One region of the Pseudarthrobacter sp. MOO13 genome, then DNA from elsewhere that is predicted to be linked to it. Evidence: riboswitches for the same ligand, from Rfam matches in the RefSeq annotation. Region 1 holds a riboswitch; each other region holds the start of a gene.
The links. A riboswitch is a leader RNA that binds a small molecule or an ion and turns the genes downstream of it on or off. The one in region 1 is predicted to bind cyclic di-AMP.

Region 1 (2,191 bases):
TGGACGGTGCCCCGGCGGACTTCGGGACGTATACGACCTTTTGCGGGACCTGATCCGACGACAACAGGAGGGTGGCAACCGGAGACCCGGCTGCCACCCTCCTGTTGGGAGCAGGCTTTACTGCGCGAAGACTAGGCGACGCGGACCACTGAGTAGCCGCTGAGCCAGCTGATGGAGTGCACCTGCGTGGTGTAGCCGTTGACGCCGCCACTCACAACCTGGCCGTTGCCGGCGTAAACGCCCACGTGGCCCGAGGTGATGATGAGGTCGCCGGGTGCCGGGCTCCCGACCACGCTGCCGTACTGGAAGAACTGCGTGGGAGCCAGGTCGCCGACGCTCTTGCCGACGGAGCGCAGGGCTTTTTCAACCATGGCGGTGCAGTCCTGGCTCACGCCGACCTGGCCGTAGGCGGAGGCCAGGATGGCAGCACCGGTCCCGCTCCCGGTGGTGGACGCCACCGGCGTTGCTGATGCGTAGGACATGTTCATGCCGGTGTTCGCCGGTGCGGTGGCGGCTGCCGCCTGGACGGGGGCCGCTGCCGGCGCAGGTGCTGCCACGTAGCCGGCGCCGGGGATCTGGATCTGGTCACCGGGGTAGATGATGGACGACAATCCCAGGCCGTTGGCAGCCAGGAGGTCATTGAGGCTGACTCCGTACGCGGCCGAAATCGCGCCGAGGGTGTCCCCGGAAACGACGGTGTGGACGGTTGCTGCCGCGGCTGCCGGAGCAGTTGCAGGAGCTGCGGCGGCCTGGACGCTGGCCTGCTCAGTGGTGTCCGCGCCCGTCACGCCCGCATGGGCCGGGGCGCCGACGCCGAACGCGATGCCGGACGCGGCGGCAACAGCGAGGGCCGGACGGCCAAACGAACGGGCCTGTGATTTGGCCGTCACGGCGAGTCCCTCGAGCGCAATGGAGCGGGCCGGGGTCGCGCGGTGGCGGGCAGTGCTGAGATTCTTTGACACGATTGATCGCCTCTCCCATGCCTGCGGGGTGAGCTGTCGGGTTCGGGTTGGAGATACCCGGCCGAACATATCTCCGCGGTGGGCGGAGGAGCTGTCCGACTTAACCCCAAGACCTGAAAGGTCGTGGAAACTTGGTTCCCCCGTCCCTGCCAGCATGAATGCGGTTGAATCCCGGTATCAGCGGCAGGGCTCGGCAAACTGATGGGAGTGTCCCGTTTGGGGAGGGACACCAGAAGACCATAACCCGCCGACCCTCCCATTGTCACGTTTAGATAACATGCGAGGTTCTTCTCTCGTATTCAACCAACGATTGGATGGGTCCGATCCACCCACGCCGGGCTCCCGCCGGTCCGGCACCGGACCAAACGGGTAACAAAGCAGGCACGGCCGCCTTTCCGCTCCGGCGTGCCGCCGGTATGCTTCGGGACTATGCCCCTGTTCGTGACCATGCCCACGTCCCCGCTGGTGGGGGGACTGCTCGCCATCGCAGTGGCAGCGGCCACGGTCCTGCCGGCCACTGCAGACGAGCCTGCACCTCCCGGTGGGTATCCGTCCTGGGCTGACGTGCAGCAGGCGCAGTCTTCCGAGGCAGCGAAAGCGGCAGAGATCACCACCATCAATGGGTTCCTGGACGGCCTCCAGACCCAGGCTGAAGCCGCCGGTAACACGGCGGTCCGGGCATCGGCCGACTACGCCGCAGCCGACGCCGGGCTGCAAGCGGCATCGGTAAGGCTGGATTCATTGTCCGCCCGGGCTGCCCGCGCCAACGACGAACTGGCCCGGCATCGCAAGGAAATCGGAGCGCTTGCCGTCCAGGCGTACAAGACGGGCGGGACCAATACCGGATTCTTCGTGGCCCTTGATGCCCTGCGGAACAACAGCGTCCAAGGGCTCAACCTCGTCCAGCTGGTGGGCGACAAGACTGCTGCTCTGGTGGAGAAAGCTGCGGCTGCCGGAAAAGTTGCCGCATCACTGGCAGAGCAGGAAAAAGTGGCCCGCACTGAGCGGGAACGACTGTCCGGGGAAGCAAAAGCCAAACTGGATGCAGCCCGCTCCGCCCAGGATGCGCTTGCCCGGCAGGTAAATGACGAACAGCAGCACAGCACCGAACTGACCGCCCAGCTTGCCTCGCTGAAGGGAACGACGGCGGCACTTGAGGGGGAGTATCGCCAGGGCCAGGCGGCGCTGGCTGCCTATGAAGCGGCCCAGGAGGCCAAGCGCGCCGCTGC
Region 2 (2,191 bases), 1.5 Mb from region 1:
AACGGCAGCCTGGCGGCCCACGGTCCCGACATTGGCGCTTACGGCCTTGGACATGGCGTCCAAGGGGTTGGCGCGAACCGTTTGCGCACGGTGGCGCGCAGAATTATGGCGTGAAGACACGAAGGTAGCCTCTCCCAATGCCTGCGAGGTGAGCTGTCGGATTCGGATGGGAGTCACCCGGCCACTTCGCTTCCTGGGAAGCTCATGACTTAACCCCAAGGCCTTCCAGAACGCAGAAGGCCAAAATTGGTTCCCCCGCCCCTGCCAGACGATGAAATGCGAACGGACCTTGAGCGGTGGCAGAGTTAGGCAATCCACTCAAGAGCGTCAACTTCGGAAAAGTTGACGCGAGTTAGACGGTACAGCAGTTTTGCTTCAATGTCACATTCAGGTCACGGCGGGTCACGGCGATCTGGGAGTGCGCAATCAAACGGTTACAGCCAGCCCATCGGATCGACCACTTCGCCGTTGACCTGAACTTCGAAGTGCAGGTGGCAGCCGGTGGACGCCCCGGTGGTCCCGCTCAACGCCACGACTTCGCCGCGGGAGACCGTTTGGCCCACCTTGACGTTGAAGGACGAGAGGTGGTTGTACGTGGTCTCCAGGCCGTTGCCATGGTCGATCACCACCCGGTTTCCACCGCCGAACTGGTGCCAGCCGGCGAAGGTCACGGTTCCTGTTGCGGCTGCCAGGACGGACGTCCCGCACTGTGCCACAAAGTCCTGTCCGCGGTGGAAATCTCCGGTGCCGCCGGTGATTGGGCTGACCCGGTAGCCGAAGGGCGACGCGGTCACGAGGGATGCCAGCGGCGCGGCCAGGGTCCCGGCGGAAGCCGCACGCGTTACTGATCCGGCCGACTGGGCGCTCAGCAGTTGCTTCAGCTTCCCGTCGGGGTCCGCCTGCGTTACGACGGCTGAGCGGCTGAAGTCGATCTGGGCGCCTACATCCGCGGAAATCTGGGGCTGGGGGCTGACTGCGGAGGCGGCCTGGGGCGCGATTCCGGCCGCATCCGTCGCCATAACGGGGCTGGTGGCGGGCATGGTCACCGTGAGCACCAGGCCGGTGGCGGCGAGGGCGATGCCGGCCTTTTGGCCGATGCCGCTGGCCGCGGCAAAGTCGGTGATTTGCCGGAACGGACCCCGGCGGCGGCGTGCATCCCGTTGCGGGTCGCGGGGGCGCTCCGCGGCGGCTACTTCGACAACCCGGGCTGCCTCAGGGGGGCCCGCCGCGCGACGGCGGCCCCGGGAGGTCTGCATGGTCAAGAAGGGTTCCTCTCTGGAATAGCCTGCGGAGTTAGCTGTCGGATTCGGGTCAGAGAGATCAAAGACCCGGTCCGTCATGGGCAAACTTCTACACAGGGGTATTCCCGGAAGAATCCTTCACTGGAGAGGCTTGCTGCTGACGGACTTCACCCCAAGGCAGTCCCCCGCTGCCGGTTGTGGTTCCCCCGCCTCTGCCAGTAACGACTCGTACACCTGGCCCGCTGGCAGAGCTCGGCTCCGGATCAGGTAACGCTTAAGTATCAACGCTGGGTTCCACTATAGGGGCTTAAGACCCTAGGTAACAATTCCGTTATCTTTGCGTGGAATCCCCCGGGTGGGGTATGGAAACGCGGCGTCAGGCCTGGTTCACGGCGACGAAAACGTGTGCCGCCACCTCGGGAGGCAGCTCCAGCGCGCCCTCGATTCCCGCCACCCGTACCGAAATGTAGTCACCGACGCGTTCCAGGGAGACAGACGCGCCGGGCCGGATACCGCCCTCGTCGAGCTGGGTCAGCAGTTCCGGCTCCACCTGGATCGGTTCCGCCAGCCGGCTGATGGTCACTGCCGATTCAGGCCCGTAGGCCTTCATTGCCTCCACCAGGCTGATGGCGCCGTCGCCGAACCCGGGTCCGGGCTGTCCGCCCAGGGCGGCAAGGCCGGGGATGGGATTTCCGTAGGGCGACTCCGTGGGGTGGTCCAGCATCTCGTAGATGCGCCGCTCCACCCGTTCGCTCATAACGTGTTCCCAGCGGCAGGCTTCGTCATGGACATAGGCCCAGTCCAATCCGATCACGTCGGCCAGCAGGCGCTCGGCCAGCCGGTGCTTCCGCATGACCTCAGTGGCACGCTTGCGGCCGGTGTCGGTCAGTTCCAGGTGCCTGTCACCGGAGACGACGACCAGGCCATCGCGCTCCATCCGGCCGATGGTC
Region 3 (2,191 bases), 1.6 Mb from region 1:
ATGTGCAGCAGTGGGGCCACTTCCTGTACTTCGCCGATCCGGACGGCAACAAGTGGTCTGTCCAGTACATCCCCTGGCGGAACGCCGGGCCGGGCGACGTCCAGGGCGCCGGTTAACGCAAACCGCGGGCCGCATCGACATGATGCGGCCCGCGGTTTGCGTTGCGCCCGGTGCTGGTGGTGCCTAGTACCAGTTGTGTGCCAGGTGGAAGTTCAACGCGCCGCAGGGCGAGGCGTAGCTCTTCTTGATGTAGTCCAGGCCCCAGTTGATCTGCGTGCGGTAGTTGGTTAGGTAGTCGGCGCCTGCGCTGGCCATCTTCTCCGCCGGCAGCGACTGGACGATGCCGTACGCGCCGCTGCTGGCGTTGGTGGCGGTGGTGGTCCAATCGGATTCCTTGGTCCACAGCGTCTGCAGGCACTGCATCTGGTCCGGTCCCCAGCCAAAGGAGGACAGCTGGCTGGCGGCGTAGGCCTGGGCGCCCGCGGGATCGTTGACCGCGACGGCGGGAGCAGGCTCAGGCGCGGGGGCCGGCGCAGGTGCGGGTGCTTCAGCCGGCGGGGCGGCGGGAGCGGGCGCGGGGGCCGGCTCCGCGGCCTGCGGTGCCACGCTGATGGCGGAAGGAGCAGGATTCGCGGCCGGGTTGGACCGGATTTCGCTCTTCTCGATGCTCATCTGGGCATCCGCCGCCGACGTGGAAGCGCTTGACCCGGTGGACGACGCCTGGGTCATGCTGTTGGTCGCCTGGCCTGCCGCGCCAACGCCAACCAGCACCGCGCATGATGCAGCGAGGACCGCAACACGCCGGCCCACGGTGGTCTTTTTGGCGGGCTGGGGTTTGGCCCGATGTTTTGCCTTGGTTTGCAGGCATGGTTTTGCCATGGATTTAGACATGATTGATCGCCTCTCACACCTGCGGAGTTAGCTGTCGGGTTCGGATGAGGGCATCCGGCCGCACGGAAAAAACACGTGCTGGCTTAACCCCAAGGGCAATCATTGCCCGGGACGGTGGGTCCCCCGCCTCTGCCGTTGCTCAAGCGGAATCCGGGAAGCGGCAGAGCTTGGCGTCAACCCGGGATATGCGGCCCGAACGGGGACCGCACCCAATCGACGGTACAGGAAGATTGCGCATTAGTCACATTTGGGTAACGGAAGTCACGAATCATGGCGCGTCGATTTGCTGCAGGCGGATCCCCGGCGCCGGGTTATCCCGCCAGGATATAGACCGTGGTCCCGCCAATGTTTTGCGCCGGGAACGTGGACTCCACCCACTGTGCAATCCGGGTGGAGGCGTCAGAGCCGCTGCTGGACATCATGGTCCCGCCGGCAATGAAGTAGTGGATCCGGCCTTGGGAGACCAGCGCTTGGAACTGTTCCAGCGTGGGGGAGGGGTCGGTGCCGTTGAAGCCGCCCACGGCCATCACCGGCAGTTCCGTGGCCAGTTGGTAACCTGCGGCATTGTTCGAACCGACTACTGCCGCTGCCCAGGTGTAGTTTGAGGCACCGTCCTTCAACGCGGCCACGAGCCCGGCCGACGGCGTGGGCGCACCCAGAAGGCCGGCCATCCCGCCGGCGCGGCCACCGGTGGCACCCTGACCGCCCTGCGCTGCCCCGCCCTGGCCGGCCCCCTGGCCTTGTCCGCCCTGGCCGGCACCCTGGCCTTGTCCGGCCTGGCCGTTGAACTGCCGGGACGTGCCGCCCGCGCCAAACCCGCCGGTCCGGTTTCCGCCGAACCCGCCCGGGCCGCCGAACGACGGCGCCGGTCCGGCGCTGACAATGGCCCCGCTGTGCGCCGTCGCCGCCGTCGACATGGAGAAGGCCAGCGGGCCGGCGAGCGATGCCGCAATGGCGAGCGCCGTCGTCGTCCGTTGCACGGAGCGCAGGCGGATGAACCTGTTCAACCCTGTTCCTGCTGCGGCCGCAAGGCCTGCCGCCAGCACCACCCAGCGCAGCCACGGGCCGTAGGCGGATGTGGTTCCCAGCAGGGTGAATGCCATCAGGGGCTGCCGCGGCCACTGCGGCGGCCAGGAAGACCGCCGCGGCGGCCTGCCGCCGGTGCTGCCAGAGAAGTACCGGGCCCAGGCCGGCCAGGGCTGCGATCCCCGGTGCCAATGCCACCGCGTAGTAGGGGTGGATGATGCCCGCCATGAAACTGAAGACCAGGCCGGTCACCAGGACCCAGGAACCCCAGATG
Region 4 (2,191 bases), 2.0 Mb from region 1:
GGTGTGGTATTCGTTGGCCCAGTTGCCGCCAACGCCACCCTGGTTGTGTGACCCGGAGCCGGAGTGGTAATTCACGGTCATCTTGCCCTGGAGGACCTCCGCGATGTCGTTCTCGCCGGTGGCGGGCCAGGACTGCCCGGTGGTCCAGAACGCGGGCCAGTTATAGAGGCCGTTGGCGTTGCCGGGGAACCTGATGCGGGCCTCGACGTACCCGGTGGTGAACTGGTACCCGGTGCCCGCTCCACCCTTCGGGTTCGTGGAGACCAAGGACCCGGAAGACGAGGAGGCAAGGCTAAGGGCCAGGTTGCCGTTGGCCACGGAGACGTTGGCTGGGTTGGTGGCCACCTTGTTCATGGTTCCGCAGTTGGGGGAGAACCAGCAGTTGGACCACTTACCGCCGTCCAGGCCTGAACCGTTGAACTCGTCAGCGAAGGTCATGGTCCAGTTTCCGGGGACCCCTGCGGGCATGGGCGTCCCGCTGTTGGCCAGCGGTGCCGAGGCTGGTGCCACGGCGATGGGGGACTGCGGTGCAGGAGCCGCAGCGGCCGGAGCCGGGGCGGGTGCCGCGGGAGCCGGCGCCTGGGCCGGAGCCTGCTCTGGTGCGGGTGCGGGCGCGGGTGCGGCTGCCGGTGCCGGGGCGGGCGCCGGAGCGGACTGGACTGCGGCCGACGGGGTGGGCTGGACCTGTACCTCGCTGCCGGCCCCGGCGGCGCTGGCCACCCGGGATACGTCGGCAGCTTCATTGCCGTTGGCGACGCCGAGGCCAAGGGAGGCTGCGCCGAGGACGGCTGCTGCCAGGCCGGCGGCCAAGGGCAGGCGGCGGGAATCTCTGGATGTCAAGAACTGACGGAGCCCGGCCGATGGGGTCTCATTCTGATGACGGCGGGCGCGTTTGGCGCTCAATTTGCGGGATGCGGGCATGGGGAATTTACCTCTCAACGCCGGCGGGGTTAGCTGTCGGGTTCGAATGCTGCCATTCGGCCGCGGATCGCGGCTTCACCCCGAGGGCAGGCGGGAGCCATACCCGTGACACTTGGGTCCCCCGCCTCTGCCTTGGAACCTGAGGGATCGCGGAAGCGGCAGAGTTGGGCGTCTTCCGGGATTGGGGCCGGCTGGGGCGGCCCACCCGAAGACCGTACACGAAAATCCCTGCGGAATCACAATTGGGTAACGGAAGCGGCGCGGTGGGCGTGGCGTCCCGCGGTGCACCCGCATAGACGTCTATTGGCGAACGGCACACTCCTGCGTTTTCCACATAGGTGTCCGGTCAGGCTGCTCCTGCCACATCACGCGGCTAGCCTTGAGTCAAGCGCGAATCGCCTATCAGGTCCAGATGCACTAGGATATTGAAGTCTGTGCTGCGTCCTGCCTCCGTATTGGTGGCAAGGCACTGTGCAGAATCGCAAATGAACCTCCTGTTACGGAAATGCCGTAACCGCTTAGCCCAAAGGAGGTGGGTTCACATATGCGTCCTTACGAATTGATGGTAATCATCGACCCCGAGGTCGAAGAGCGTACCGTTGAGCCGTCGCTTCAGAAGTTCCTGAACGTCATCACCAACGATGGTGGAACCATCGAAAAGGTTGACATCTGGGGCCGTCGCCGTCTGGCTTACGAGATCAAGAAGAAGTCCGAAGGTATCTACGCCGTGGTGAATTTCACCGCCAAGCCGGAAACCGCCAAGGAACTTGACCGCCAGCTGTCTCTTAACGAGACCATCATGCGCACCAAGATCACCCGCCCCGAAGAGCAGAAGGTTGTTGCTGAGTAATCAGCACCAAAATTCATTCTTTACCCCGCAGGAACGCACTCTTCACCCAGGATCGAACAAGGAGGCAGTAGATGGCAGGCGAGACCACCATTACGGTCATCGGTAACCTCACCAATGACCCGGAATTGCGGTTCACACCGTCCGGTTCCGCAGTAGCGAACTTCACCATCGCTTCCACCCCCCGCACCTTTGATCGACAGTCCAACGAGTGGAAGGACGGGGAGACCCTGTTCCTCCGCGCCGCGGTCTGGCGTGAAGCTGCCGAGAACGTCGCCGAATCCCTGACCAAGGGCATGCGCGTGATCGTCACCGGCCGCTTGAAGAGCCGTTCCTACGAAACAAAAGAAGGCGAAAAGCGCACCGTCATCGAGCTTGAGGTCGACGAAATCGGCCCCAGCCTGCGCTACGCCAACGCCAAGG

Region 2: another riboswitch for cyclic di-AMP. It lies ahead of AC4EEO_RS14980 (M23 family metallopeptidase); the one in region 1 lies ahead of AC4EEO_RS08330 (C40 family peptidase).
Region 3: another riboswitch for cyclic di-AMP. It lies ahead of AC4EEO_RS15630 (aggregation-promoting factor C-terminal-like domain-containing protein); the one in region 1 lies ahead of AC4EEO_RS08330 (C40 family peptidase).
Region 4: another riboswitch for cyclic di-AMP. It lies ahead of AC4EEO_RS19305 (glycoside hydrolase family 16 protein); the one in region 1 lies ahead of AC4EEO_RS08330 (C40 family peptidase).

What each region holds. Positions count from the first base shown of each region.
Region 1 is NZ_CM177848.1:1,791,518-1,793,708, forward strand. It holds gene AC4EEO_RS08325 (protein adenylyltransferase SelO) at 1-53, shown strand, start outside; gene AC4EEO_RS08330 (C40 family peptidase) at 132-962, opposite strand; cyclic di-AMP (ydaO/yuaA leader) riboswitch at 966-1,138, opposite strand; gene AC4EEO_RS08335 (coiled-coil domain-containing protein) at 1,392-2,191, shown strand, end outside.
Region 2 is NZ_CM177848.1:3,282,485-3,284,675, forward strand. It holds gene AC4EEO_RS14975 (C40 family peptidase) at 1-54, opposite strand, end outside; cyclic di-AMP (ydaO/yuaA leader) riboswitch at 125-306, opposite strand; gene AC4EEO_RS14980 (M23 family metallopeptidase) at 435-1,256, opposite strand; cyclic di-AMP (ydaO/yuaA leader) riboswitch at 1,269-1,499, opposite strand; gene AC4EEO_RS14985 (iron-dependent transcriptional repressor DtxR) at 1,618-2,191, opposite strand, start outside.
Region 3 is NZ_CM177848.1:3,438,396-3,440,586, reverse strand. It holds gene AC4EEO_RS15635 (glyoxalase superfamily protein) at 1-116, shown strand, start outside; gene AC4EEO_RS15630 (aggregation-promoting factor C-terminal-like domain-containing protein) at 184-891, opposite strand; cyclic di-AMP (ydaO/yuaA leader) riboswitch at 897-1,057, opposite strand; partial or broken gene AC4EEO_RS15625 (glycosyltransferase family 39 protein) at 1,203-2,191, opposite strand, start outside.
Region 4 is NZ_CM177848.1:4,223,921-4,226,111, forward strand. It holds gene AC4EEO_RS19305 (glycoside hydrolase family 16 protein) at 1-840, opposite strand, end outside; cyclic di-AMP (ydaO/yuaA leader) riboswitch at 926-1,095, opposite strand; gene rpsF (30S ribosomal protein S6) at 1,466-1,771, shown strand; gene AC4EEO_RS19315 (single-stranded DNA-binding protein) at 1,843-2,191, shown strand, end outside.